DNA from 3 places in the Paenibacillus sp. VMFN-D1 genome. Region 1 is predicted to be linked to each of the others. Evidence: predicted binding sites of a transcription regulator. Region 1 holds the regulator's gene; each other region holds the start of a gene.
The links. Region 1 encodes LexA, which represses DNA repair genes until DNA is damaged. Its sites were predicted from a motif close to CGAACATATGTTCG; they were not measured.
Positions count from the first base shown of each region.

Region 1 (9,727 bases):
CAAAAATGACTCCCCCCGTGTGCTCATTCACCTCAAGTTCAAACTCGATTCGCGACTGGCTGAGGGTAAGCGACGTGTCTATGTATTTTTTGATCCCCGGCGGTCCGTACAGCTGCAAGGGCGTGGTGCCGCCCTGGTTGGACCTGCTGGAGAGCAGCCCGGGAAGACCGAATATATGATCACCGTGCAGGTGGGTAATGAAAATTTTCTCCAGCTTGCTCAGCTTTAATGAAGACCGCAGAATTTGATGCTGCGTGCCTTCGCCGCAATCGAACATCCAGAAGCTTCGCCGCTCCTCGTACATCCGAAGCGCCATCGATGTCACGTTCCGCTGCAGGGAAGGAACCCCCGCATTGGTACCCAAAAACTCCAGTTCCATAACGCTATACCTTCTTTCCAAGAATGCGCCAGCAAAAAACCCCCGAACAATCGGAGGGTTTTGCTGACATTTGCTTCGGTTCGGCTATGAACCGAATATATATTATTTTACCTTGTCGACATTAAAATACCGTGCTTCCGGATGGGCAAACACCATCGCCGACACCGAAGCTTCAGGCTCCATCATAAAGCCTTCGGTCAGATGTACGCCGATATCCTCCGGCTGCATCAGCTTGAAGAGCGGCTCCTGATCCTCCAGATCCGGACATGCCGGATATCCGAAGGAGACGCGGATGCCTTGATACCTTGCCCCGTGACGCTGCTTCATCGTCATATCGGCCGGGTCAGGGAAGCCCCACGTATCGCGCATCATATGGTGAACGCGCTCGGCCAGCGCTTCGGCGGTCTCAAGCGCTACCGATTGCAGGACATGGGACTTCAGATAGTCCCCTTTATCCTTCCACTCCGAAGACAGCTTCGAAATGCCTTGTCCCGCGGTGACGACCAGGAAGCCGACATAATCCATCTTGCCGCTGTCGACCGATTTCAGGAAATCGGCGAGGCAGAGGAACGGTGCCACGTTCTGGCGCGGGAACGTAAACGTATGCAGCACCTTGGTGTGGTCCTCCGGATCGTAAATGACGATGTCGTTGCCCCTCGACTGCGCAGGGAAAAAGCGGTACATCGCATGCGCCTGGATAATCCCCTCGCGGGCGGCCTGATCCAGTACGTCATCGACAGTTGCTTTCAAATCCAGCGCTTTTTCGTCACCTTTCTCCAGCAGCTGCTCGACCTGACCGCGCAGCCCCAAATGATGGCCAAGCAGCATCTGCATGTTCATGTATGGGATGATGTGGCCGATCGGATAGTTGCGGATGATGTGCCGCTCCAAATCGGGCGGATTAAATACCGGGACATCCGTCGACACGTTGGACTTGGCCGCACGGGTCAGTTCCGGCAGCTCAACCGGCTTTTCAGCTTCCGCCAAAAGCGCTTCGAGCTCCGCGTCCATTTCAGCCTGCATCAGACTGCGCTGCTCGGGATCCATCAGCTTGTTTGCCAGGTCAAGCCCGTCCATGGCGTCCTTCGCATACACGACCATGCCTTCATACTCCGGCCGGATCCGCGTTTTGGTAAACCTGCGGGTTAATGCTGCTCCGCCAACCATAATCGGCACCTTCACGCCGGCATTTTTCAAATCCTGCGCGGTCACGACCATTTGCTGTGCGGACTTCACCAGCAGACCGGATAGTCCGATCAAATCGGCCTGCTCCTTCCGGTAAGCCTCGATGATCGTCTCCGGTGGTACTTTTATACCCAAATTGACGATTTGGTAACCATTATTCGAGAGGATAATCTCGACCAGGTTTTTACCGATGTCATGCACGTCGCCTTTAACGGTGGCCAGCAGCATCTTCCCTTTGACGGACGTTTCGTTCTTTTCCATAAAAGGCTCCAGATAGGACACGGACGCTTTCATCACTTCGGCGCTCTGCAGCACCTCCGCCACGATCAGCTCGTTGTTGTTGAACAGACGACCGACTTCGGACATGCCGTCCATGAGCGGCCCGTTGATGATCTCCAAGGCACCGTACTTCTGCAGCGCAGCATCCAGGTCGGGAATCAGCCCTTCCTTGGTGCCTTCTACAATATAGGTTGCCAGCCGTTCTTCCAGCGACAAGTTCGAAATTTTCTCTTTCTTCTCGACCTTTTTATTCCGGAACGCCGCCACAAACGCGGCCAGCGTCTCGTCGTTCGTATTGTAAATCAGCTCTTCGGCCAGCTTCCGATCCGCTTCGGGAATCGAGGCATAGCGCTCCAGCTTCTCGGTATTCACGATGGCATAGTCCAGGCCCGCTTTTGTACACTCGTACAGGAAGACGGAGTTCAATACTTCGCGGCCCGCTTCCGGCAAACCGAACGAGACGTTGCTGATGCCGAGGATCGTATGGCACTCCGGCATCGCTTCCTTGATCAAACGGATCCCTTCAATCGTTTCCTTGGCAGAACCGATGTACTGCTCATCACCGGTACCGACCGGGAACACGAGCGTGTCGAAAATGAGGTCCTCAGCGGGAATGCCGTATTTATGAACGAGCAGATCGTAGGATCGCTTGGCCACATTCAGCTTGTCGTATCGGTCAATGGCCTGTCCGCTCTCATCGATGGTCCCCACCACGACGGCAGCCCCGTATTTGTGGATGAGCGGAGCCACATGTTCGAACTTTTCTTCACCGTCTTCAAGGTTAATGGAGTTAATAATCGCTTTGCCCTGGGAATACTTGAGCGCAAGGTCGATGACCTTCGGATCGGTCGTGTCGATCATGAGCGGCACTTTGACCTTTTTCACCACCAGCTCCAGGAACTGTTTGATATCCTCCGCTTCATCCCGGTCCGGATCCTGCACGCACACGTCGATGACATGCGCTCCGTTTTTGACCTGGGCCCGGGCGATCTCCGAAGCTTCTTCGTACTTCCCTTCCACGATCAGGCGCTTGAATTTGCGGGAGCCGAGCACGTTGGTCCGCTCTCCCACCATATATGGCCGGTTGTCCGACTCAATGTACACGGGCTCAATCCCGGACAGCGCCGGCGGATGGCTCCCTTCCATTTGACGGGGCTGGTAACCCTTCATGACCTCGTTCAGCGCCCGGATATGATCCGGGGTCGTTCCGCAGCAGCCGCCGGCAATATTGAGCCAGCCCTGCTCCGCAAAGTCTTCCATCTTCCGGGCCAGAGACTCCGGAGATTCATGGTAATGCCCGTTCTCATCCGGAAGGCCGGCATTCGGATAGCAGCTGACCGCCGTTTTGGCCATGGAGGCGAGCGAACGGATGTGATCGCGCATGAATTCCGGACCTGTCGCACAGTTAAGGCCGACCGAAATCGGATTCAGGTGCTCCAGCGAAATGTAGAACGCTTCAATGTTCTGCCCGGCCAAGGTCGTCCCCATCGGTTCGATCGTACCGGAAATCATGATCGGCAGCGTGATCCCAGTGCTTGCAAAAGCATTCCGGATTCCGATGCTGCCAGCCTTAACATTCAGTGTATCCTGGCTCGTTTCAAGTAAGAGGGCGTCGACCTTGCCCTCGATCAGGGCAACCGCCTGCTCCTCATAGCTGCTCACGAGCTCTTCAAAAGTTACGCCCCCGGTCACCGACAGCGTCTTCGTCGTCGGGCCAATCGCGCCGATTACGTACCTAGGCTTGTCCGGCGTGCTGAATTTATCCGCCGCTCTGCGGGCAATTTCCGCAGCAAGCAGATTAATCTCCCGCGCCTTCTCGGGAATGTCGTATTCAGACAATACGACCGAGGTAGCGCCGAACGTATTCGTCTCTATGAGATCCGCCCCGGCTTCCAGATACTTCTCGTGGATCTGTTCGATCACATCGGGACGGGTAATGACCAGCATTTCATTACAGCCTTCCAGCTCTTCTCCACCAAAATCCTGAGGGCCAAGGTCGACCTGCTGGATCATGGTACCCATGGCACCGTCCAATATCAATATTCGTTCTTTCATTAATTCCTTCAAGTCAGGTCTGTTCACTGTATGTCCCCCCTGCCAAACGTTAAATCTTAGTTTATCAGAATAGCCCTTATTAGAAAAGTGCAAGAAATGCCTTAAGAGAGGGTTTTGCACCTGATTTTCGTGTAATATATAATCGACAACAAAAGTATGGTTCGCTATAATATGAATTAATCCAAGTGGAAAAGAGGGTTTAGAGATGGCTGAAATCGTGATTCGCAATACGAACGAACGGATTACCGGCGACGATAATGTTCGTGAGTTCCTCAACAATCAAAACGTTCTTTATGAAAAATGGGATGCTTCCAAGCTGCCTCTGGAGCTTCAAACCAATTTTCAACTGAACGACGAGCAGAAAAAGCAAATTCTGGACACCTACGATGAGGAGATCCGTGATCTGGCGGCCCGCCGCGGCTACAAGATCTGGGACGTCATCACGCTGTCCGACGCTACGCCGAACCTTGAAGACCTGCTGAATAAATTCGAAGAGGTTCATACCCACACCGAAGACGAAATCCGGGCAATCGTGGGCGGCAAAGGAATTTTCGTAATCAAGGGAGCAGGCGACATCGGCTACTTCAATGTAGAGCTCGAAGCCGGTGATGTCATCTCCGTTCCGGAAAATACAAACCACTTCTTTACGCTGATGGACAATCGTAAAATTATCGCCGTCCGCCTCTTTATCGAAGAAAACGGCTGGGTCGCCCATCCGGTTCAGGACCCAAGCTTTCAGTCCTAATCCATAAATATAGCGATATACGCAGCAACCCCCGCCTTCGACCAGGAAGGACGGGGGTTGCTTGTCGTTATCAAACGAATCATGATGCTGATTATTCCGTCACGTTCAGCTTTTTCGTCGGCATCGTATGCTGTGGTCCTACCGTAACATGTGACGTGATGCTGTAGGTGCCCGCCTGATCGAAGGTTTTATCGAGCGTATACTTCCCTCCGCCGGCGTTCTGAGCGGCCACCTTTTCATGGCTGCTGCTGTCGACTTCCTTCGAGATTTCAATCATAACCTCATCGGCCTTATCGACTGGTTTATCCTTTTGCGTTACGTTCACTTCAATGGTAACTTGGTTACCTACCTTGGCCTGCTCCGGCGTCCAGCTTAGATCCACTTGCACCGGATCCATCATGCTCTCGCTCATGTCCATGCCCGCATGACCACCGCCGCCGCTGCCGCAGCCTGCTATGCTCCATACCGCCAGCAGCAGCAGAGCAACAAAACCGTACTTTCTCAAGCGAAGTCACTCCCTATACGTCTATCTATGTATGCTGTTTGTCCATATTCTTCATCATTATACATAATTATCGCCTCACCCAAACAATCCAACTGTTAACAAAATGGAACAAATTGACCGGAGAGCGGTCGAGGCTGCTCAGCAAACGGGGCATTCATATGCACAAGGTATAATAAAAGCCTGCCGGACGAAGGGATTCCCCTCTGGGCAGGCTAACGTATAAAACCAACTTAAGACCGTTCGGCAATGATGCGATGCAGCTCGGACAGATGCTTAATTTCGTAATCAGGCTCAATGGACGGATCTTTCACTTTTCCGGTGCGGTTGATCCATACCGTGGTCAGTCCGGCGCTGTTTCCGCCTTTGATGTCGGTTGTCTGCTTGTCGCCGACCATGAGCGTCTGTTCCGGTGTTAATCCAAGTAAAGAAAGCGCATGTTCGAAGATGGTCGGATCCGGTTTGCCTTTGCCGTATGTGCCGGAAATGACGATCTCGTCAAAATATGGGGCAAGTTCGGGAACGCCGGCGATCTTCTCCTGCTGGAGTGCAGGACAGCCGTTCGTCAGAAGAAGCAGCTTCTTGTTTCCTTTCAATTCGTCCAGCACCTGGAAGGTCTCTTCATATACATGGGGGCGGGAACGACGCTCGGCGGCAAATTGCTCGGCCAATTCTCCGGCCAGCTGTTCATCGTCAACCCGAAGCTTCAGCAGTCCGCGCCGCCATGATTCCTTGCGGTAGCCTGGAGCGAGCTCCTCAAGTCTGCGAAATTCAGGTTGTTCGCCTGCGCTGAAGTTGGCCCAGAGCCCTTCAAATGGGTTAATTCCAATCATTTGGGTAAAGGCAAACGTGTCATAGGATTGATATAACGCCCTTGCCTCATTGCGGACCGCTTCCTCCAGCTCTTTGGCATCAATGCCCTTCGCCTTGGCGGCCGTCTCGCATACCGCTTCAAAGGATTCCTTCACGCTGCGCTCATCCCACAACAGCGTATCGTCCAAATCGAAAAAAACAGCTTGTACCGGCATCCTCTTCCATCCTCTCCATCAGCTATCTCTTATAATTGTTTATTTTTCCAAAGGGATATTGTGGGTCTGCGCAAAACGCTCCAGACGTTCCCCTATGGCATCGGTATCGTAGCGGTTGATCAGGCGCGTGAACACCCAATTGCCGCCTTTACCCTTCGGCTCAATCACGACAGAGCCTTTGGCCAGCTTGATCTTGGCGATATTGTCTGCGGTCAGGCGCCGATCCCGGTTGAACTTGATCGTCGATACGGCGTTTTTCTCCACACGCAGGAAAGGCCTGCGCAAAAAGATCATCAAGCCCAGGAACACGTACATGGCCATAATGATCCAGGTCATGCTGCTGTTTCCCGCCGTACCCTCCTGTCCGATCATCCCGAGCAGAAAGTAGACCGCAGCCAGAGCGACCATCGTAATCGGAAGCACATAGTTTCTTCCTTTATAAATGTCAGCTGATGGCCCCCCCGCGCTGTATATGGAAGGCTTCCCTTGCTTCTTTCTCTGCTTATCCAGCTGCGCTGTATTTTTTCTTACCTGTCTTTCCCATGAACGGGCCATTCACGAACCTCCTAAAAAAGTTTTCGGCTATATAGTTTTAACGAAAGTTTTGCTATTTACTTCGTAATATATAACGGCCCCATACTGCTTACAGCATTTATTCCTGTAGTTTCATATTCTATATAATAGAACAAATGAAGGAAACCTGGTGCGCTTACTATAGAAGCATTCTGTTATCGGTAATGAGCCGTACAAAACCTTGAACCATTCTATACCATGATCAAATGTATGAGTCTAATCCAGCCGCTGGTGTTATTTCTTCTCTTCATCCACCCATTCAATCGAGTCCAGCTGCTGTCTGAAATTTCTGCGGACATTCTGAAGGTATCTCTCACGAAGCTTGGCCCGTTCTTCGATCTCCTCTTCGGTTAAACCGGATTCCTTTTGCTTGCGTGCAAGCTCATTAATTCTCTCTACAACGCTGTCGATATCCATACAATTACTCCTCCAATATTCAAGTCATACCTAACTTTGCCATGATAAAAAGAGCTTGTCAAGGTTCACACCTTTCCAAGCTCTTGATCATTTATCTTCTATTAATATTGTGGGAGTGCCAATACTTCTCCGGCTTGAATTTCGCTGCTGGTTAAATCGTTATACTTCTTCACCGCCATAATGTATGCGCGGATATCCATGTCTTCCGGCTTATGGGCAGAAGCGATTCCCCACAACGTATCGCCTTGCTGAACGATGACATTTTTCTCTAACCGAACATCATCCGAGGTTCCCGCGAATACGCGAACGACACCTGTGCATCCGACCAAAATAATCAGGGCCGCCAGGATCAGTTTGATCAAGGCAGGGCCTGGCACGAAGGACTGGACTTTCTTCAACCAAGGAGTTGCTATAGCTTCATTGATGGATGGGTTAACGGATGGGTTATTATAAATACTTTGGTATGTAGTGTGTTTCAGCATAAATATTACGCCTCCAAACGTTTGTTCTTGTTTTATGAGAACAATATAACACGAACATTTGTTTTGTTCAATACTTTTTTCGAACAATTGTTCCTATGTTTTTAGAGGCTGGTTTCCTTCATTCAGAAACCGCAAAAATCCCGCTCCATCAAAGCAAAATCATTTAGAACTTATGTTTGTACGAACGGCAGTTCTATGTTATAATTTTACCAAACGTTACTAAATGGGGTTGATGGGGAATGTCAAAGATATCTAGCCGGCAGCAAGCGATATTGGAATTTATCAGAAATGAAGTCCGCGCCAAGGGTTATCCTCCATCCGTCCGAGAGATCGGTGAGGCGGTAGGGTTGGCTTCCAGCTCGACCGTACACGGCCATTTGGACCGACTGGAGAAGAAAGGCTTGATCCGCAGAGACCCTACGAAGCCTCGTGCCATTGAACTGTTGGGACAAGAAGAATCCGAGAGCAGCAATCTGTTCACGCATACGATCGCCAGAGTTCCCGTAGTAGGCAAGGTCACAGCGGGGGTGCCGATCACGGCAACGGAGAACATTGAAGATTACTTCCCTCTGCCGCAGCACTATGTCGGAGATGAGAAAGTATTTATGCTTTCCGTCGTTGGGGACAGTATGATCGAGGCGGGCATTCATAACGGTGACTACGTCATCGTGAGACAACAGCAGACAGCCGATAACGGGGACATCGTCGTTGCCATGACGGATGAGGATGAGGCAACCGTGAAGACGTTTTACAAGGAGAAGGACCATATCCGGCTTCAACCGGAGAACCCGGCTTACGAACCTTTGCGTCTGAACCATGTCACCATTCTGGGCAAAGTCGTCGGGCTGTTCCGCGATATTCACTAGCAGATGGTGCTGGACAAGCAGCAATAGAGCCCTTGCTCTTCCTTACTCAGGAAGGTCAAGGGCTCTTTTCGGCGTTGGGATCAAGGCAGGTTGATTCAGGTGGGACACGCCTCACGGGAATCCGCCGTTTGCTCCAGACGGTACTCCGTCGGCGTTTTTCCCGTTTTTTTGCGAAATACCTGGGTAAAATGCTTGACGTCCACATATCCGACTTTGTCCGAAATATCGGCCAGCTTCAAATGCGTTTGCAGCAGCAGCTTGCAGGCTTGTTCGATCCGCAGATTGGTGACGTATTCCTTGAAGCCGTTTCCCGTCTTCTGCTTAAACAGCTGGCTGAAGTAGACCGGATTCAGAAACACGACCGAAGCTACCTTTTCCAGGGACAGATCCGTATGATAGTGCGCTTTGATGTACTGCACCGCGACCTCGATCGCGCGGTTACCGCCCGGGTTGTTGTATTCGTACTCCAGTGATGCTGATTCCTGGCGCATCCGCCGCACTTCCTCCGGCACCCGGTGAATATCTGTGATGAGTCCCGTCGACTGAATTTGGAAAGGCACCTTGACGCATCGTTTCAAGTTAGCGCGCAGCTCATCCGTCAGGCGTTTCATCCCTCCCTCTTCCTCCAGCGAGACGAGGCCGATCAGGCTCGTTTCGTCCATGCTTGTCACAAATCCGCAGCCGTGCGCTTCAATCAGCTCACCAAGCACATTTTCAATAATAAAATGCTCCAGATGCACCGGCGCGTCGCTCTCCATCTTAACCATCACCAGTTGGAATGCGGGGTAGCTCTCAATTATAGACGCGACGTCAAGGCGCCCGGTATCGAGTCCGCTCGCCCAGCGCTGAAATACAGCCTCGCGTAAATACTTCAGGTTAGACTTCAGCAGCTCCGCCTCGCGCACGATTTCGTTCTCCCGATCCATCTCCTGAGCAAGTCCGGATATCATGGAGAGCAGCAGCTCTTTCCCGATCGGCTTGAGCATATAGTCCTTAGCTCCAAGCTTGACAGCTTCCTGGGCGTAGGAAAACTCGGAATAAGCCGAAATAATGACCCATTTGATATGCGGATAACTGCCTTGGCACAGCTGCATCAATTCAAGGCCCGTCATTCCCGGCATGAGGATATCGGTCAGCACCAGGTCAATCCGGTGTCTGCGCAGCTGCTGAACCGCTTCCTCCGGATTCGCCGCCAGGTGAACATAATGCTGCGGAT
Region 1 covers NZ_QRDU01000001.1:859,712-869,438, reverse strand. Annotated here, with positions in the region: gene rnz (ribonuclease Z) at 1-379, opposite strand, end outside; gene metH (methionine synthase) at 482-3,898, opposite strand; gene C7820_RS04145 (1,2-dihydroxy-3-keto-5-methylthiopentene dioxygenase) at 4,104-4,643, shown strand; gene C7820_RS04140 (FixH family protein) at 4,735-5,148, opposite strand; gene C7820_RS04135 (HAD family hydrolase) at 5,379-6,173, opposite strand; gene C7820_RS04130 (hypothetical protein) at 6,213-6,728, opposite strand; gene C7820_RS04125 (DUF896 domain-containing protein) at 6,981-7,163, opposite strand; gene C7820_RS04120 (LysM peptidoglycan-binding domain-containing protein) at 7,265-7,645, opposite strand; gene lexA (transcriptional repressor LexA) at 7,885-8,511, shown strand; gene C7820_RS04110 (response regulator transcription factor) at 8,607-9,727, opposite strand, start outside.

Region 2 (9,727 bases), 400 kb from region 1:
GGCCACGATTCTGTACGGACTTGTCCGCTACCTGTTTCGGGACCGGGGCAGGAGGTATCTGGAACGGATCAGGCCGCTGCAGACTTTCACCGCATTCATTGAAACGCATCCGTTTGTCAGTATCGCCGCCGCGCGGATTATTCCGATCGTTCCGCAGATGGCGGTCAATATATTCGCCGGGGCCGCGGCGCTTCCCTTCTGGAGCTACACCGCCGCTTCCGGGATCGGCAAAGTGCCGGGCATCCTGTTATATGCCTACCTGGGCGGCAATCTGTCTGCGCACCCGTGGATCTCCGCCGCTGTGGCCTCCGCCTATGTCCTCTTGCTCGGACTGATCGCGGTAATGTACCGCCGCCTCTCCCGCACGAGACCGAAATAACCGGGCGCCTTGGTTCCCTTGCGCGGATGGATTATAATGGAGTTGTACACCTTACTTACGATTTGAAAGAAACGGAGTGATATCATGAGCGACGTACAGCCAGTTGAACATAAAGCCACTTTTGCGGGTGGATGCTTTTGGTGCATGGTAACCCCGTTTGAGGAGCTGCCGGGCATCGTCAGCATCGTATCCGGGTATACCGGCGGCCATAAGCCGAACCCGACTTACGAGGAAGTATGCTCTGAAACGACGGGGCATGTGGAAGCGGTGCAGATTACGTTCAACCCGGACATTTTTCCTTATGAAAAGCTGCTCGAGCTGTTCTGGCAGCAGATCGATCCAACCGATGCGGGCGGGCAGTTCTACGATCGCGGCTCTTCCTACCAGACCGCTATTTTCTATCACAGCGAGGAGCAGCGCGAGAAGGCTGAAGCGTCCAAGCAGGCGCTCGAAAGAAGCGGCCGCTTTGACAAGCCGATCGTTACGCCGATTTTACCTGCCGGCCCGTTCTATGAAGCGGAAGAGTACCATCAGGACTACCACAAGAAAAACCCGGGACATTACAAACGGTACCGGAAAGGATCGGGCCGCGATGACTTCCTGGAGAAGCACTGGGCTCCCAAGATAAACAAGGAAGAGCTGAAACAGCGCCTGACGCCGCTTCAATACGAAGTCACCCAGAACAACGCCACGGAGCGCCCGTTCGAAAACGAGTTCTGGGATCATCACGGCGACGGCATTTACGTCGACATCGTATCCGGCGAGCCGCTGTTCAGCTCCACGGACAAATATGATTCCGGCTGCGGCTGGCCGAGCTTTACCCGGCCGATCCGCGATTACCACATTAAAGAGAAGCTGGACCTGAGCCATATGATGGTACGGACCGAAGTGCGCAGCAAAGGCTCGGATTCTCATCTGGGCCATGTATTTGACGATGGACCGGGGCCGAACGGCCTCCGCTACTGCATCAACTCCGCGGCGCTTCGCTTTATTCCGAAGGAAGACCTGGATAAGGAAGGATATTCCGAATATAAAGTGCTGTTTGAATAAACGGCACTGCCGTTCTATGCGAGACCAGCAAGCGATAGGCGCTGGGGTTCGTTCTTTATACGAAAAGAGGGTAAGGCTTGCAGCCTTACCCTCTTTTTGATGCGCCTTCCTTATTTCCGGCTGCATTAGGTCAGCCGGAGATAAGCCAGCCGATCCAGAACGCGCAGGGAACGAGCAGCAGCTGGGCCGCGATCGTCCCGGCACAGCGGGATACGAGCATCAGGCCGAGCACCTGGTTCATCCGTCCCAGACGCGACTCTCCCCGCAATGTCCGGTCCGACAGCAGGGCGATCCGCGGATCGACGAGCAGCGTCAGCAGAATCGTCGCCACCCCGTTGATCAGACCGGAGGAGGTCGATGCCGCCAACCGGGATTCCGGCCATAGATAGGCGGCATACAGCGCGGACAGCACGCCGACGGTATAAATGGCCGTGACGGCCATATTGATCGCCATCAGGCGTCTGGGCAGGCGGCCCCGAAACAGGCTGCGCAGCATCTGGAGATTCGGTAGCTTGACGTACGCCGCCCCGTTCTTCCATTTTCGCCCGGCAGTCAGCTGCTTTACCATTTGCGGGATGGAACCGGCGGCCTCCAAATGGACGACCAGCCGCGAGCAAATCCGCACCACGCTTGGAAACAGCAGCATAGCTGCGGCTGTACCGGCTGTGGCGGCGGCGATGATCCAATGCAGCCTCGACTCCAAATGAAAGGAGGCCGACGCCAGCGCCTTGTCCACCATACCGCCGACCATCGGCCCCTGCGCCATGTTGGAAGTCCTCGACACGATCACAAGCAGCCCCGACAAGGACAGGGCCAGCGTAATCCGCCGGCTGCGCAGCCCGCCGAGCCGGAGAGCATAGGAAAGGCTGTCCACGGTATGGATGATCCCCGTCAAGAGCAGTACCAGCAGCATCTGCATCATCACGATTCCTCACTCCTTTATTCTCAATCTTTTCCATTATAATGCATATCGGGCGGATGAACATCGTTTGATTCGCGCGGCGCCGGGTAATATAGGGGTAAACGAGAACTGGTTTGGAGGGATTGATAATGCCTTGGAATAAGCATGATTACCCTGTATCCATGAAAAACTTGGAGCCCCGGGTGCGGAATAAGGCGGTCGAAATCGCCAATGCGCTGCTCGAGGAAGGCTACGAGGAAGGGCGTGCCATTGCCATCGGCACCGCTCAGGCGGAAAAGTGGAATGAGGACCACCCTGCCGGTGAGGAAGGGCAATCGAAGCATGCATCCGGCCGTTCGGATGACGAGCATGACGAGCACGCCGGCAAAACCTCCCGGTCCCGCAGCGGCCGGGGCGGCGATGCCGACGTCCATGTCGTCACCCATGAGGACGGATGGGCGCTCAAGGTGGAAGGCAAAGACAAGCCCTTGTCGACTTTTGGATCGAAGAAGGAAGCCATGAACGAAGCGGAAGACTACGCCTCAAAACACGATGTCCATGCCATCGTTCACGGCAAAGACGGCAAAATCGAGAGCAATCGAAGTTATTCGTGATGCTGTTCATGCACGCAAGACGGCAAATTCGAGCGATTCGTGGCATGTCTTCGCGGGGAGGCTCCTTACAGTGCCCCCCGCCCTGCCATAAACAGCAAACCGCCTGATTCCCTCAGGAACCAGGCGGTTATCTATCAGTGGACACTCCGAACTTTGTGAACGGGTTTGGCTGCAGGCTGTTTCTGCCCCGCGGTCATCTTAGGTGCGACATCTCCCGCTGCCGGCGAGGTACGATGCGCACGAAACGAGACCGTATACGTAATCATTTTCCCTGCAATGCTCACGGCCAAAATCGTAAACAACGTTTCCTGCAAAGGCAGGTAGAACAAGGATACGAGCAGGACGGCCGCATCAAGCAGAATAAATACGGTGCCGACTTTAAGGCCGGTGAGACGGCTTAGCAGCAGAGACACGATATCGTCGCCGCCTGTCGCTCCTCCGAACCGCAGTACCAGTCCGGTCGCAAAGCCGGACAAGACGCCTGACAGCAGCGCTGCCAGCAGCAGGTTGCCGTGAAGATTGATGTCAAGCACAGAGTAGCGTTCCATCAGATCGTAAAAAACGGAAAACGAAACGGTCGCCACAAGCGTGTTCACAATAAATTTGCGTCCATTCAGCAGCAGCGCAACCAGGATCACCGGAATATCCAGGATCAGCACGGTCACTGCCGGGTCAAATCCGAATGCGTACTTGCCGAGCAGCGACAGGCCAACGAAGCCGCCCTCGGACAGATGATTCTGAAAATTAATGTGATAATACGTAAAAGCCAGCAAAAAAGTACCTAACATCATAATAGCGATTGGTCGAAGCGTTGAAATTACATGGTCTTTCTTCCTCATACAGGTTACCCCTCATCGTAGTTAGTTCGTCAGGGACGCGACTAACTTCCGCGGGAAGAAACCTGTAGGACCGAGTCCTTCGCATCTTAAGCTTCCTTCTTTCGCGAGAAGTTTGTCACAACCCAATATCCGGGCGCTTGTTCTCTACGATGGAAGCTAAGTGTAAGAGAGATCATAACGTTTCCAAATCGTCCTTTGGGGAATGTTCCTTCGGGGACACATGGTATCCTGATCCTTTCTTTTGTTTGATAACTTCTATACTTATTATACCACAGTTGCACTGCCTGCTAAACAGCTTGCTGAGGAGAATGCGTTAGAAACGTCTTTCGTCGTGCATTCCAAGAAGCCGGACCGCTTTTATATGATAGTTTTGGTTGCGATATAAGGAAACCAGTCTCCGAAACTTATAACTTTCTTATACCTAAAAAAGGGCTTCTATGCCGCAGGCGCTGTCATCCAGATTTCAGGAATGATACCGTGATACCGTGTCATATCCTATGCCCTTTTCCGTCGGATCATGTCTTCAGAACGTAAATTCAAGTTCACACAATGTCAATTTTTTATGTGACTGAAATCACAATAAAGGGTTATCGGCTTTTCTATACTTAACTTATGAAATCGTTAAATATTACGTTGAAAGAAGGAACCCTTTATGCTGAGCCAACAAACCATTGATACGATCAAATCGACCGTTCCGGTACTGGAGGTACACGGACAGTCCATTACATCCGTCTTTTATAACAATCTCTTCAAGGATCATCCAGAGCTTCTGAACATATTCAACCATGCCAACCAGCGCCAAGGACGGCAGTCGGCCGCCCTGGCGGGCGCCGTCTATGCTGCAGCCGCGCATATCGATCATCTGGAGGATATCATTCCAGCCGTCAAACAGATCGGGCAGAAGCACCGGGCGCTGCAAATCAAGCCGGAGCATTACCCGATCGTTGGGCAGTATTTGCTTGGGGCCATCAAGGAAGTTCTTGGCGATGCGGCCACGCCGGAAATTCTCGAAGCCTGGAAAGAGGGTTATGGCGTCATTGCAGACGCATTTATCAGCGTGGAAGCGGAAATGTACCGGGAAGCTGAAGCCGCACCAGGAGGCTGGTCCGGTTTCCGCCCATTTGTCGTGGAACGGAGAGTGAAGGAGAGCGAAGTGATCACTTCCTTCTATTTAAAACCGCAGGACGGTGAACCAATCGCCTCTTATTTGCCGGGACAATACATCACGGTGCGCGTGCAGCCTGAAGGCCAGCCGTATACGCAGATCCGCCACTACAGCTTGTCCGCTGCGCCGGGCGGTTCTTCCTACCGGATTTCGGTGCGTCGCGAAGATGCCGCGCCAGGTAAACCCGCAGGCGTCGTCTCCAACTATCTGCACGAGCACGCCCAAGAAGGCACCGTCCTTGAAATCAGTGCACCGGCAGGCACATTTACGCTGGATCAGACCCAAGACATTCCCGTCGTACTGATCAGCGGCGGGGTCGGCCTGACGCCAATGGTCAGCATGCTGGAGACGCTGCTGAAAGAACAGCCGGCCCGGAAAGTCACTTATGTTCACGCCGCGATTAACGGAAGCCATCACGCGATGAAGGAGCATATCGCCGAGCTTGAAGGCGCGCATCCGCAAATGTCCTCCTACCTTTGCTATGAGACACCGCTTGAGGGCGACAGCTGCCATAAAACCGGATATATCGACGCTGCATGGCTGCAGCAAATCGTCGATCCAAGCGCTGATTTTTACTTCTGCGGCCCGGTTCCGTTCATGCGCACCGTCTACAGCGCCCTTAAGGAGCTGGGAATCCCCGCAGAGCGGATCCATTACGAATTTTTCGGCCCGGCAGGCCAGCTCGACTAACGTATCGGCGGCGGGCCACGCTCGGTCAGCTTATCAGCTGGCGGAATAACCCGCCTATCGGACTCCGGTGTGAAGCCAATGCAACGCACGGATAGGTCAATGCAATGCTCTGAGTTAGCTAATGCGATGCGCTGATTTAGCCAATACGAATTCAAACCGGTCAAAACGATTTACTAAAATGCACAAAAGGGTTGCCCCCAGGTTCAGAGAACCTGAATGGGGCAGCCCCTTTGTTTGTTTACCGGACCGTTCGCGTATGGCGGATGGCTGGATGGCGTTATGTTAATGCCCCCGGAGCAGCCGGTTGATCGTTTCCCTGCGTACACCGATCAGCTGGCCGATCTCCTCCTGGGTCAGCAGCTCGGTAAAGTGGATACCGTGGGCATAGCTGTCCAGCCAATCGGTCAGCAGCGCCAGCCTCTCGGCCGGAGTCCCGACGGTTAGATGGTCGATCCGCTGCTGCATAAAACGTACCTTTTCCTGCAGCAAAAGGGCGATTTCAAGCGCCTTCTCCGGGTGCTCACGGAGCTCGCGGTACCACTCCTCTGCCGGAATTTTCTCGACTTCGCTGCGCATCAGGGCCGTTGCCGTACCGTGGATATCCTTCGGGGTGATCAACGAATGGTGAGGCACCGTTTCCCCCGGATAAAGCACGTTAAACAGAACGCTGTTCCCGTTTTTATGGAGCCTTGTAACCTTGAACAAGCCGCTCTTGATATGGTATAAAAACTCCCCGCTGTCCCCCTGTCTGAATAATATTTCTCCTTTGTTCAAAAACATGATTCTTCCTCCAACCTAAGTTCCGCGATTCCAAGTTTCTTTTGTTCAATGCCGCTTCTCTTTATTATACCAAATCCACCCGTCCGGACCGAAACGCTGCGTGCTTCCATAAATTCGTTATTGCCTTCCCGAATACTTTTGCCTTAACATGAGTATAATTAGAACGTATGTTCCTATACTGTTAGTAAGGAAGTGCCATGCCTCATGAAAGCATCCCTCTCCCCTCCGGCCCCCTCGGAAGAAGACGGCCGTCTGGTCAAAGCCTACCTGCTGCACGTGGTTTTGCTTGATGCGCTGGAGCAGGACGTTCGCCTGATCGGCACTGTCCCGCTGAAGATGGCACAGCTGTATATCCGCGCCCTGTCGTCCATCCAGGATCAGATTATGGCGAGCCTCACGTCGATCCGCCGCGAGATGAAGGCCCGAGGCATTCGGGTCTACGAGGAAACCCGGACCGCCAAGGGCATTGAGGCGTCGTACCTGTGCCGCGGATACCAGCGGCGGTTCGCCATGCTCTGGACGTACGTGCAGGCGGAATCGGGCCTCGTGCTCAGCCGTTATCTCGGCATCCGGCTGCCGGATGCCTGAAGCAAAGCCCCCGTCAAGCGGGGCCTTTTATATCGGTGTGCGATGTGCGTTCAACCTTGTGCGGTGCCGAGACTGCTCTCCATCCACGAAAAAAAGCGTGCGAATGGTTTCCCTCTTCGCACGCCTGATTCCATTTACTGATTGGACTTCTCGGGCTTCTCGTCCGAAGCCGCTGAAGCGATTTTGTCCTGCCAAATTTCATAATGGTGTACCGCCAGTCCGGCAAAGGAAGGATGGCTGTCGCCCAGACTGTTCACAGACTTCATCTCTTCCTCCATCACAGGCACGGCCTTGCCAAAAAACGTGATGTGCGAACCTTCTTCGGTGTCGCCCAGCTCCATGCCGATCCATACCGATTTACCGAGCTGGTCCGCTTCATCCAACTGCTCGCGGGCCACATCGTAAATCTTCCGTCCACTGTCCCGGTACGACATGACGGCGACGGCATCAAACTGGCTGATCATCCACCGGCTCAGGTTCCCGCTGCCGTTGGCATCCTTAACGTTGCCCAGCCAGAAGGGAACGGCCGCACTCATGTACAGGCCATTCTCCTTGCCTTGGGCAACCCATTTTTCCACATTGCTGCTCCATTCGCGCACTACGCCGTCCTGATCCCTCTCCCAGCGTCTTAACTGATAGGGCTCCACATCCAGCTGGATGCCGGCAAACTTCTCGCTTGGGGCTGCTTTTGCATTATAATCAAACACCCACTGCAGAAATTGATCCGCCTCCCTGCGCTGGCGTTCATAGGCCCAATCGGGCTGCCCGTCCAGCGCGTGCACGGCAATGCCTTCCTCATAGGCTGCCGCAATAAAGCGGCGGTAGTCCTCATCGCTAACCTTTTTCTGAACCTGAAGGAAGATCGTGCCTACGTTCTGCTCCCTGCAGAATGCTATAATTTTGCCGGGATCCTTGATCAGCTCGGTATCCCACAGCCAGGTCGCTTTTTGATCTTCCATTGATGACGATTTTAACAGGAGAGGCAGGAGCAGCAAGCCGCAGATGACTAGGATCACCGGGATTTTCGCTTTTTTGAGCAGCTCTCCCAAACCATCCCCTCCTTTATTATACGATTAACGCCACATCCGGCTCTTCCACGTGCTGCACCGAATGTCCGATTTTGTAAATATGAGGCAGGGTGTAGTTTTTAAATGCATTGCGCGTATCGATGATCGGCACGCCCATCGCCGCGATTTCGCCGTAGTCGAGTCCGCTGTGATTGGTGATCAGCACCATGCAGTCGTATTTTTTAAACTGCGCCGGATCGTAGGCTACGCTGTGCACGGTCTCGCCGTGTTTGTCGCGGAAGCTGACAGCGTACGGATCGTAGTACTCCACGTTCGCGCCGTTCTCTTTGAACAGCTCGTAGACTTCAAGCCCCGGAGATTCGCGCAGGTCGCTGATGTCCGGCTTGTAAGCCATGCCGAGGATAAGGATCGACGATTTCTTGATGGACTTCGCGTATTCGTTCAGAATCGTCGACGTCTTGCCGATAACGTAATACGGCATGTTGTCGTTGGTCGACTGTGCCAGCTCGATAAACTTGCTGTAGAAGCGGAAGCCCTTCGCCTTCCACGACAGGTACATCGGATCGAGCGGAATGCAGTGTCCGCCGATGCCAGGACCCGGATAGAACGGCATGAAGCCGAACGGCTTGGTCGCTGCTGCGTCGATGACTTCCCAAATGTCGATGCCCATGCGGTCGCACATCATGGCCATTTCGTTGATGAAGGCGATGTTTACGCTGCGGAACGTGTTTTCCAGCAGCTTGGACATTTCGGCCACTTTCGGCGAAGTGACAGGCACCACCGTCTGTACATACTGGGAGTAGAGGGCCGTCCCCAGCTCAAGGCAGGCCTCGGTCGTACCGCCGATAACTTTTGGCGTATTGAAGGTGTTAAAGCGCACATTGGAAGGGTCCACCCGCTCCGGAGAGAAGCAGAGGAAGAAGTCTTCGCCCACCTTGTAGCCGAGCGCTTCGATTTCCGTCTGGATCAGCTCTTCGGTCGTACCCGGGTAAGTCGTGCTTTCCAGGGTAATCAGCATGCCTTTTTTCATGTGCAGCTTGATTTGATCCACGACGCTCGTAATATAGGACGTATCCGGATCCTGGTTTTCGCTGAGCGGTGTCGGCACGCAAATGCTGAGCGCGTCGATGACCGCGATCATGCTGTAGTCCGTCGTCGGCTTGAAGCGTCCGCTAGCCACGACCGCGGCCAAGTCTTCGGAAGAGATGTCGGTGATATAGGATTCGCCCTGATAGATTTTATCGATTTTCGCAGGATCCACGTCGATGCCGATGACGGTAAAGCCCTGCTTGACCATTTCCACGGCCAGCGGAAGTCCAACGTATCCCAGTCCTACTACGCCCAATACGGCCTTTTTGGTTTTAATTCCTTCCAACAACTGCTCATATTCGTGATTCACAAGCACTCAACCTCCATTAGATGTAAGTTTTGGTCTGCTGCTAAGTAACGCTCAAGAAAAGCGGATGATTTAGTGAAAGCACCGGTGTATACGGGCATCCAGCTCTACCGGAGAGAAAGGCTTGGTCACATAGTCGTCTACTCCGTGTTTAAAGCACTGGCTGATGGTTTGCTCCACGCGCTGTTCGGTCAGCACGACGATTTTCGGCGTGTTGTCGACCGGCAGCTGCTGGATTTGGTGAATGAACGGCAGCCCGTCAATCCCGTAAAGGTTGAGCTCCGTCAGCACCAGATC
Region 2 covers NZ_QRDU01000001.1:463,861-473,587, reverse strand. Annotated here, with positions in the region: gene C7820_RS02200 (TVP38/TMEM64 family protein) at 1-379, shown strand, start outside; gene msrA (peptide-methionine (S)-S-oxide reductase MsrA) at 464-1,429, shown strand; gene C7820_RS02190 (lipid II flippase Amj family protein) at 1,560-2,351, opposite strand; gene C7820_RS02185 (DUF2188 domain-containing protein) at 2,480-2,944, shown strand; gene C7820_RS02180 (YitT family protein) at 3,079-3,783, opposite strand; gene hmpA (NO-inducible flavohemoprotein) at 4,436-5,638, shown strand; gene C7820_RS02170 (Crp/Fnr family transcriptional regulator) at 5,921-6,418, opposite strand; gene C7820_RS02165 (YhjD family protein) at 6,623-7,006, shown strand; gene C7820_RS02160 (hypothetical protein) at 7,141-8,055, opposite strand; gene C7820_RS02155 (nucleotide sugar dehydrogenase) at 8,072-9,433, opposite strand; gene C7820_RS02150 (response regulator) at 9,503-9,727, opposite strand, start outside.
Region 2: a site for LexA is predicted at 6,579-6,592, ahead of C7820_RS02165 (YhjD family protein). Genes of this name have one in related genera too.

Region 3 (9,727 bases), 1.8 Mb from region 1:
CTTGCGCAGACATCGATAAGGAGCGTGCCGCAGAAAAAGCAGCCGAATTCGGCATACCCAGAGTGTATTCCCCTGAAGAGCTGCTCGCGGATCCCGAAATTCAAATCGTGATCAACCTGACGATCCCGGCTGCGCACGCGTCGGTCTGCCTGCAGGCTCTTGAGGCCGGCAAGCATGTATACGTTGAAAAGCCGCTGGCCGTCACCCGTGAAGATGGGCAGAAGGTGCTCCAGCTCGCCAAGGAAAAAGGCCTGCGCGTGGGCTGCGCGCCCGAAACGTTCTACGGCGCCGGAATTCAGACCTGCCTCAAAGTGATCCAGGATGGGCTGATCGGCCGTCCGGTCGCCGCGACGGCATTCATGCTCGGCGGCGGACACGAGACCTGGCATCCGGATCCCGAATTTTATTATCAGGCCGGTGGAGGACCGATGTTCGACATGGGGCCGTACTACCTGACCGCACTCGTGCAGCTGCTCGGTCCGATCAAGACCATCACGGGTATGACCGGCAAGGCGCTGGAAGAAAGAACGATCACCAGTTCCAAAAAATACGGTCAAAAAATACCGGTGGAAATCCCTACCCACGTCGCCGGGCTGATCCAGTTCGCCGAAGGTGCGATTGGAACGATCATCACCAGCTTTGACGTATTCGGCGGCAGCAATCTGCCAAACATCGAAATTTACGGCACAAAAGGAACGCTGCGCGTACCTGATCCGAACAACTTCGGCGGCAAGGTGCAGTACCGGATTGCCGGCGAAGCCGAGTGGAAGGAACAGCCGCTGCTGTTCGGCTACGCGGAGAATACCCGCGGTATCGCTGCAGCTGACATGGCTTACGCGCTGCAGAGTGGTCGTCCTCACCGGGCTTCCGGTGAGCTGGCGTACCATGTGTTGGAAGCGATGTGGGCGTTCCATGATGCTTCGGATGAGAAAAAGCATTACGAGATGCAAAGCACCTGCACGCCTCCTGCACCGATGCCTACCGGCCTTGCACCTTATACATTGGATCAATAATGAAACAGGCATGAATCATAAAGCCTCCCGTCAGCAGCCTGGACTGCTGGGGAGGCTTGTTTGGTTTATACCATGATCAATGGATAAGCTTGCTTTCCTTCGCCTTCTTGACGAGGCCTGCGGCAAGCTGGTTGATGATCCCTTTCAGCGCAAGACCAATCACGAGCGTGATTACGACATACACGCACATGATGAGCAGATCGCTGCGGACGACGCTCCATATCATGCCTCCCACCGCTTCGCGCATCATACTGATGCCGTAAGTGAACGGAAGGAACGGATGGATCGCCCGGAAGAAAGGCGGTGTCGTCTGGATCGGAAAGGTCCCGCCCGATCCGGCCAGCTGCAGCACCAGCAGAACGATGGCAAGCGCCTTGCCGACATTGCCGAACACGGAAACGAGCGTGTAGACGATCAGCATAAAGACAGCGCTGTTGACCAATCCGAATAAGATGAACCAGCCTTTGTCCACCACATAGGTTCCCAAGAGGAAGATATCGCCTGCCGTGACGAGGACCGATTGCAGCAGCGCCAGCGTCAGGAAGGTCAGGAACCGGCCGAAATAAATCTGGACGCTGTTATAATCCGTTCCGGCTGCAGGCGAATGCACTTCCGTCGTCACCAGGGATACGAGCAGCGTCGCTCCGACCCAGAGCGCCAGCGTTGAGAAGAAGGGGGACATGGCGGATCCGTAATTCGGTATCGGAAACAGCTGATTCTCCTTCAGCACGACAGGCTCGGCGAAAAACTGTCCTTCCTGCTGGAAGTTGTTTTTCAGCAGGTCGATGACTTCCTGCAAGTTTCCCTCCGATTCGAATTTGCGCATCCGGTCCGCCAGCTCCTTGACTTTGGCTTCCACGCCCGGAAGCTCCTTCTGGATGACGGAAATGCCCTGCGTGCCGATCGCCAATCCCTTGGAAGCGTCGGACAGCACCTTCTTGACGTCCGGCAGGCTCTGTACCGCAGAATCCATCACCTTCTTCGCTTCGGCTGCGGACTTGACCGCCTTCTGCAGCCCGCTTGCGATCGCCGGCTGAATTTCGCTGTCATACCGTCCGAGGATGTCCCCTAGTAGATCGGATACGTCGCCGGAGATGGTGTTCAGCTTATTCACCAGATCCATGGCCGGTTTCTCGCCTTTCTTTACCCCGCTGCGGATTTGATTGACAAGCGTCAGCTGAGACTGCATTTTGTCCCGGACCTGCTTCAGCTTGGAGCTGACGAAATCCAGTCGGCCGCCTGCGGTCTGGTTCAGCCGGTCGAACCAGCTGATCAGCGCTTCCTGCACTTCCAGGCCGGTAGTTAACCTGGAGGATATCCGGTCCAGCGCATCAAGCGCAGTCTGCGGATCGACGTCGGGATCCTTCAGCAGCGCGGTCAGCTGCTCCGTAGCCATGGAAGTCTGCTGCAGAAGCAGCAGATCCTGCTTTACGTTCGGCGCGATATCCTTGGCAGCCGTGGAAGCCTTGCCCATAAAATCGTCCAGACCAGCAGCCAACTGCTGCCCGTTCTTGGCCAGGTCGGTCACGATGGGCAGCGCCCCTTGAGCTTTGGATACCAGCTCGTTGGTCGTATGGATGTCCTGCGCCGCCGTGTTTACGGCTTGGTTGATTTCCGGGAAATTTTTCTCCAGCTCAAACACCAGCGAGCGGACCTTCTCAATGGTCGGCAGCTGATTTTGCAGCTCGATGCCAAGCTCGTTGAAAATTTTAAAAATCGTGCCGTTGGCGGTTTTGACGAAATTTTTGCTGACTTCCTGGATGATGCCGCTGGCTCCGGAAGACGTAATCTTCGGGGATACCGCATTGATCTTTTCGTTCACATAATACAAAATTTCGGCGTGGGTCGGGTTGTCCGACAGCACCGTGGCAATCGAGGCCGAAAAATTGTCCGGGATGATGATGCTCGCATAGTAATCCCCGTGCCGAACGCCTCGCATGGCGTCCGCCTCGGAGACGAACCTCCAGCCCAGCTTATGATTGTCCTTCAGCGAGGCGACGACCTCCTTGCCGAGATTCAGCGACTGTCCCTTCATCGTCGTCCCTTTGTCGTTGTTCGCGACGGCAATCGCAATATCGCCGGTATTGCCGTAGGGATCCCAGGATGCCTTGATGTTGAACCAGGCGTACAGGGAAGGAAGCATAACAAGACCGGCGATGATGACGAGCGCGGCCCAGTTCGTGACAATGTTTTTCACATCTCTGCCGTAGATGGACAAGATTTTACTCATGAGAACACCTGCCTCAATCATACCATTTTGGTTAGTATTTCATTTGAGGAAGGGCGTCATACCGAAGAACCTGAATCCCGCCTTACCAGCCCATTCGTTCTTTGAGGGTTGTGATGTGCGCAAGATGGTGGTTGCCATGCCAGGCATAAGTGCATAGATGCTCGTTCAAATTGGTTTCTCCGCTCGCGGGATGGGTGTAAGTTCTGAGCCACTGGTCACCGCTCAAGCTTTCCAGAACAAGCACAAAACGGACATGCAGCGCCTCCAGCAGGTCCAGGGAAATCTCCGGATCAGGCAGCGCGGAATCCGCAAGTTCAGCCCATAATTGCTCCTCATAAGGTTTTATCACCGGATTATCCTCGGTTAAAGCAAGTTTAAGCCGAATCAGGCTGTTCATGTGGCTGTCTCCGACATGGTGCACGACTTGACGGACGGTCCAGCCGCCCGGCCGATAAGGCGTGTCCAGCTGCTCCTTGGATAATCCGCTGACAGCTTGACGCAGCTTCAAAGGCAGGTTGCGGATTTCGCCGATCAATGCTGTCCGCTCATCCTCGTTCAGATCTTTCTTCGTTTCACAAAGCCCGATAGGATATTTCAGATCATCGGTCATAGCTAATTCCTCCGTTTGCTCAGTAATATGTATAAGGGAAACCGTTGTATTCCAATATGATATAAGCCGGTTTCCCTTGTAACCTTTTCGCTAAGGACTCCTGTCGTTCCTTCAAGCCGGCTTTATGTATGCGCAGAAGTGATCTCGCTGAATTTGATCCACAGCCATTCGTCTTCAGCTCTGAACTTGATCTCTTCCAGATAGGTGTTGATCACGGTGACGAAGCCCCGGATTTCTTGTTCGGGTCCGGCACCGGCAAGGTGCAGGGTTACTTTCAGGTGACGGCGGAGGGATTCCTCCAACAAGCGGCTGGTCTGTGTCCAAGCAGCCTCTTTCATGGTAGAATTGAAACTCGCCGACGGTTCACAGGTTCGGTTGATCATCATTTCACCTCATTTATTAAAAGAGCTATGCATTGTATTATAGGCGAATATATGTTCGGATTCAACCGCGATTGTTCAGAAAAATAAAGCTGCTAGGAGGAAAGCATATGGTGACAAGCCAAATGATTATGGAAGCAAGGGAATACGTGAAGGATCGTTTAAAGTCTGAGCCGTCCGGCCACGACTGGTGGCATATTTACCGGGTGGCGGAGTGGGCGAAGAGGCTGGCGGATCAGGAAGGGGCCGACCCGGTCGTCTGCGAGCTGGCAGCCCTTTTTCATGACCTGGCCGACGAGAAAATCGTGTCTTCGAAAGAGGAGGGCATGGCAGCTATTTCCTCTTGGCTCACGGACCATGGAGCGGATGCCGCGCTCGTGGATCATGTACTGGAGATCATCGGGACAATGTCTTATGGCGGCGGAGGCAGCAGGCCCATGTCGACTTTGGAGGGGCGGGTCGTTCAGGACGCAGACCGTCTGGACGCCATCGGAGCGATCGGCATTGCCCGCACGTTTGCCTTTGGCGGATCACGGGGAAGACTCATGTATGACCCTGACGAGCCGCCTCGGACTAGCATGACCCAGGAGGAATACCGCAGCCGGCAGGGGACGACGGTGAACCATTTTTACGAGAAGCTGCTGAAGCTGAAAGATCTGATGAGTACGCCGGCGGCACAGCGGGAGGCTGCTGCCCGCCACGCATTTATGGAGCAGTTTCTTGCGCAATTCCAACGTGAATGGCCCGGGGAGGAAGCGCCAAAAAAGGGGCGCTTGTAAACGCCCCTCAAGGAATGTTGTACTCTACCAGCTCCGATACGGTAACGAAGCGATATCCGCGCTTTTGCAGTTCAGGCAGGATTTGTTTTAACGCGTCGACGGTTTGGGACTTGCCCTCCACGTGGTCGTGCATCAGGACGATGTCGCCGTTGCGCGCGTTGTTCAGCACCTTGTTCACGATCTTGGCGACGCCCGGCCGGTTCCAGTCCCAGGTGTCCTGATGCCAGGACCACATGACGACGAGATAACCCTCCTTCTTGCAAATTTGGATCATACGGTCGTTATAATATCCTCCGGGAGGGCGAAACAGGTAGGTTTTTTTACCGGTAACCTGGTATATGGCTTCCTGGGTTTCCCGCAGCTCCCGCACGATGACCTCCGGTGAGCTCCGGCGGTTAAAATACATATGGTCGAAGGTGTGGTTGGCAAGCTCATGGCCTTCGGCCACCTGCCGCTTGGCCAGCTCCGGGTGCTCCTGAACCTGTTTGCCGACGACAAAAAACGTTGCCTTTGCGTGATACTGCTTCAGCAGGTCGAGAATCTGCGGCGTATCCTCAGGATCCGGCCCGTCATCGAAGGTCAGTGCTATAATCTTTTCCCGGTTCGGAATCTCCCAGATGACGTCTCCCCTTTGTTCATAGTACTCTCTGCCTTGGTTTACGGGAGAAGCCCCCGCCGCCGGAGCAGCCGTCACCGAAATCGTCAAAAGCAGCATGGATAGCGTTGCATAAAGCCGTGTGCGCATAAGGTCCTCCCGGTTGTTCGTTGTCGATGCTTCCATCCAAACGTCCAAACAAAGACAAGTTCGCTTCGTAGTATGTGACACGAACCGTTCTAACATACGCCGGGCGGGCCGTGATACAATAGAGACAAGTCTGAATATGCCGGGAGTGCCCGGGGAAGGTGCGGATCAAGGCATGTCCTATAAACAAATCAAGTGGATGATATTGATTATTCCAACACTGGCTGTAGGGATATGGGAATATGCGAGGCATGCGTTTCTGATGCCCTATATATCGATGAAGGTGGGTAATTTTCTTACGCCGGTGTTTCTGTTCTTTATCAGCATGACCCTGCTTAGCATGCTGTTCCGGAGGCTGGAACAGGTGCAGGAGGAGCTGAACCGGGAGCGGGCGGAAAAAGCAGCCCTGGAAGAACGGGATCTGCTTGCAAGAGAACTGCACGACGGCATCGCGCAGTCTCTGTTTCTGCTGTCGGTCAAGATGGACCGGGCGGAGTCGCGCGGCCGGGGAGCCCGGGAATCGGCGGACTTCCAGGAGCTGCGCAAATCGGTTCATGAGGTGAACCGGTACGTGCGGCAGGCGATCGCCAATCTTCGCTATCCGGAATCGCCGGAGGAGGGCGAATATCAGGCTTCGATGCGTTCAAGGATTGAACTTACAGCCAAGGAGACGCTGATCCAGCCATGGATCGAATGGTCCATTCCGGATGCGGCTTTGAGCGCCAAGGAAAAAGTAGAGCTTCTGGCCTGCATCCGGGAAGCGCTGCTGAACATTCACAAGCATGCCCATGCCACCAAGGTGACGATCAAAGGCACGCTGGACGGCCGGGGCTGGACGGTTTTCGTCGATGACAACGGGCGGGGGATTCATACGGACCCTTTTCATTTGAAGGACCGATACGGCCTTCGGATCATGAAGGAGCGCGCCGAGGAGCTTGGCTGGAAAATGCTGATTCTGCCGATGCAGCGGGGCAGCCGGGTGGAGATCAGAAAGGAGGCCCATAACCATTGAATACGTTCAGAGTGCTGGTTGCCGATGACTCCGCTCATGCGCGCGAAGCGGTGACCGAAATCCTGTCGGCTGACCCGGCGTTTGAAGTGGTCGGCATGGCCCACAGCGGCGAGGAAGCCGTAAGTATGACCGAGTTATTGATGCCCGACCTGATCCTGATGGACATCCAAATGCAGGGCATTGGCGGGTTGGAGGCGACAAGGCAGATCAAGCTGCAGTATCCTTACGTCAAAATCGTTATGATTACGGTGTCGGATGATGTGACGCATTTGTTCGAGGCGTTAAAGCAGGGAGCGCAGGGCTATCTGCTCAAAAATTTATCCCCGTCGACATGGCTTGAGTATTTACGGGGGATCATGAGCGACGAAGCGCCGCTCAGCCGGGAACTTGCCACGCAAATTTTAAGGGAATTTCCGCTTGCCCCCAAGAGTCCGGAGCATCATGAGACGCTTACCGCGCGGGAGCGCGAAATTTTAAATTGGGTGGCTTCAGGGCTCACCAACAAGGAAATTGCCGCCGAGCTCAAGATTTCTGACCAGACGGTTAAAAACCATCTGAAAAACATACTGCAGAAGCTTCATTTGGAGAACCGGGTTCAGCTGACGCGTTATGCCTTGGAGAAAGGCTTAGTAAGCCGGCGGCAGGGATTGTTCCAGAAACTGAAAAAAGAGTAGTTGCCATTTTTAAGCAGCGCAGGGGTGTACCCTGCGTTTTTTTGTGCTTGCATGGAGACCGATTTGGATGAAATTACCCTGACTTGGAAAGTATAAGCATCATAAATGGACAAGGTGGAGACCCGGATGGTTGGCAAAAAGAAATCCCGCAATGCTTCAACACAACAGCAGCCTTCAAACCGGGCTGGGAAGAACGGCTCACCGTATCAGGAATCCGTGGGGACGGATCCGGCAGAGCTGCACCCGGACAGGCTGTCCTCTGATTTAAAAAGCAATCTGGATCGTTTGAAAAGGGACATGGGAGAAAGCGGTGATATAGTCATCCGTGAAATCCTTGCCCGGAACTTCGGCAGGAAAGTTGCTTTTGTATATGTTGACGGTCTGGTAGACCCGACATCGGTTTCGGAGTTTGCGATTGAAACCGTCTTGAATGAAATCAAGCAGTTCGCATCGGAAGCACAGCTTGTAGAAGCATGGGAATTGGAGCAGGATGCGGGGGAAGGACGAAAAGAAGGCGAAGCCCGATACGAGGCCGAAGACGAGCTCGGAGAAGATTCTCATGGAGGGTATAGAGGCATAACGTCAGAAGAAGACAGGAAATTTTTGCAGCAGTTCAAGGAAAAGGCGCTGGCCGCCGGTGAGATTTACCAGATCTCTGATTGGAGCAAGCTGTACCTGCATCTGCTGTCCGGAGATACGCTGCTTTTTATCGATCGGATTGGCAGTGCGGTTATCGCCAGCACCAAAGGCGGAGAACGGCGGAGCGTCACTGAGCCGGAGTCGCAGACAGTGATCCGAGGCCCGCGCGAAGGCTTTACGGAATCGCTTCGAACGAACACGGCGCTGCTCAGAAGGAAAATCAAAAGTCCCAATCTGTGGCTGGAAGAAATGCAGCTGGGGAGAGTGACGCAAACCGACGTAGGCATCATGTATATTCACGGCATCGTGGACGAAAAAAATGTGGACGAGGTCCGGAAACGTCTCTCGGTCATTGATATCGACGGCGTCCTGGAGTCGGGGTATATTGAGGAGCTTCTCGAAAATACGAATAAGACGATTTTTCCAACCATCTATCACAGCGAACGTCCTGACGTGATCGCCGCAAGCCTGCTGGAAGGCCGGATAGCGATCCTAGTTGACGGAACCCCGTTTGTTCTGCTGCTTCCTTCCACCTTTAATATGTTCTTTCAGGCGGCGGAAGACTATTACAACCGGTTTGATGTGGGGAGTTTAATTCGGTTTCTGCGATACTTCTCGTTTCTCATCGGCCTGCTGCTGCCTTCCTTTTATGTGGCCATCATCGGATTTCACCAAGAGATGATTCCGACTTCCTGGCTGCTGAAGCTTGCAGTGCAGCGGGAGGGGGTTCCTTTTCCCGCCTTTGTCGAGGCCTTTATCATGGAAACGGTTTTTGAAATTTTGCGGGAAGCCGGCGTGCGGATGCCCCGGTCCGTCGGGAACACCATTTCGATCGTGGGGGGCCTGGTACTGGGGCAGGCCGCAGTCGAAGCCGGGATAGTCTCCCCGGTCGTCGTTATCGTCGTATCGCTGACGGCCATTGCGAGTTTCGTGTCCCCGGCCTATAACATCGGGATTGCCGCACGGATGCTCCGTTTTGCCATGCTGATTGCGGCATCGATGTTTGGTATCTACGGGATTGCCTGTATGCTGCTGATCCTTGTTCTGCATCTTTGCAGCCTTAAGTCTCTGAATGTTCCTTATATGGCTCCGTATGCGCCGATGATCTATCCGGATATGAAAGATTCAATGCTGCGCATGCCTCAGGATTATATGAAGAAGAGACCTAAGCTGATCAGCAGGAATAACCCGGTCCGGTTCCGGGAAGGCGCGATGGGCAATCAGCAAGCGGACCGGGATGAGAATGAGCCGCATCAAACACAGGATCCGAGCGAAGTGTAACCGGATATGATGTGAAACGTCAAAAACTGTATTCGAGATTGGCCATGAAGGGAGAGAGCGCTGATATGTTTCAACGGATCTGCTATATCACTATATGTCTGGTGCTCTTGCTGTCCCTGTCAGGCTGCTGGGATATTAAGTTTCTGGACCAGCTCTCCATCGTTTTGGGCATTGGACTGGACGAAGATCCCGACAATCCGGATAACATTCTCCTGACTCTGCAGGTGGTGGTGCCCAGTCAGGCTTCAGAGAGCAGTCCGGGCGGAGGCGGTGGAACCAGCGGCATCCCGGTGACGAAATATATCGGAAGGGGAAAAACTATGCTGGACGCATTGCAGAATATGGACAACGTCGCGCCGCGCCGCTT
Region 3 covers NZ_QRDU01000001.1:2,626,713-2,636,439, reverse strand. Annotated here, with positions in the region: gene C7820_RS12030 (Gfo/Idh/MocA family protein) at 1-1,013, shown strand, start outside; gene C7820_RS12025 (YhgE/Pip domain-containing protein) at 1,090-3,243, opposite strand; gene C7820_RS12020 (YfiT family bacillithiol transferase) at 3,326-3,853, opposite strand; gene C7820_RS12015 (YolD-like family protein) at 3,976-4,236, opposite strand; gene C7820_RS12010 (HD domain-containing protein) at 4,344-5,012, shown strand; gene C7820_RS12005 (polysaccharide deacetylase family protein) at 5,020-5,757, opposite strand; gene C7820_RS12000 (sensor histidine kinase) at 5,930-6,766, shown strand; gene C7820_RS11995 (response regulator) at 6,763-7,440, shown strand; gene C7820_RS11990 (spore germination protein) at 7,567-9,360, shown strand; gene C7820_RS11985 (Ger(x)C family spore germination protein) at 9,426-9,727, shown strand, end outside.
Region 3: a site for LexA is predicted at 4,281-4,294, ahead of C7820_RS12015 (YolD-like family protein). Genes of this name have one in related genera too.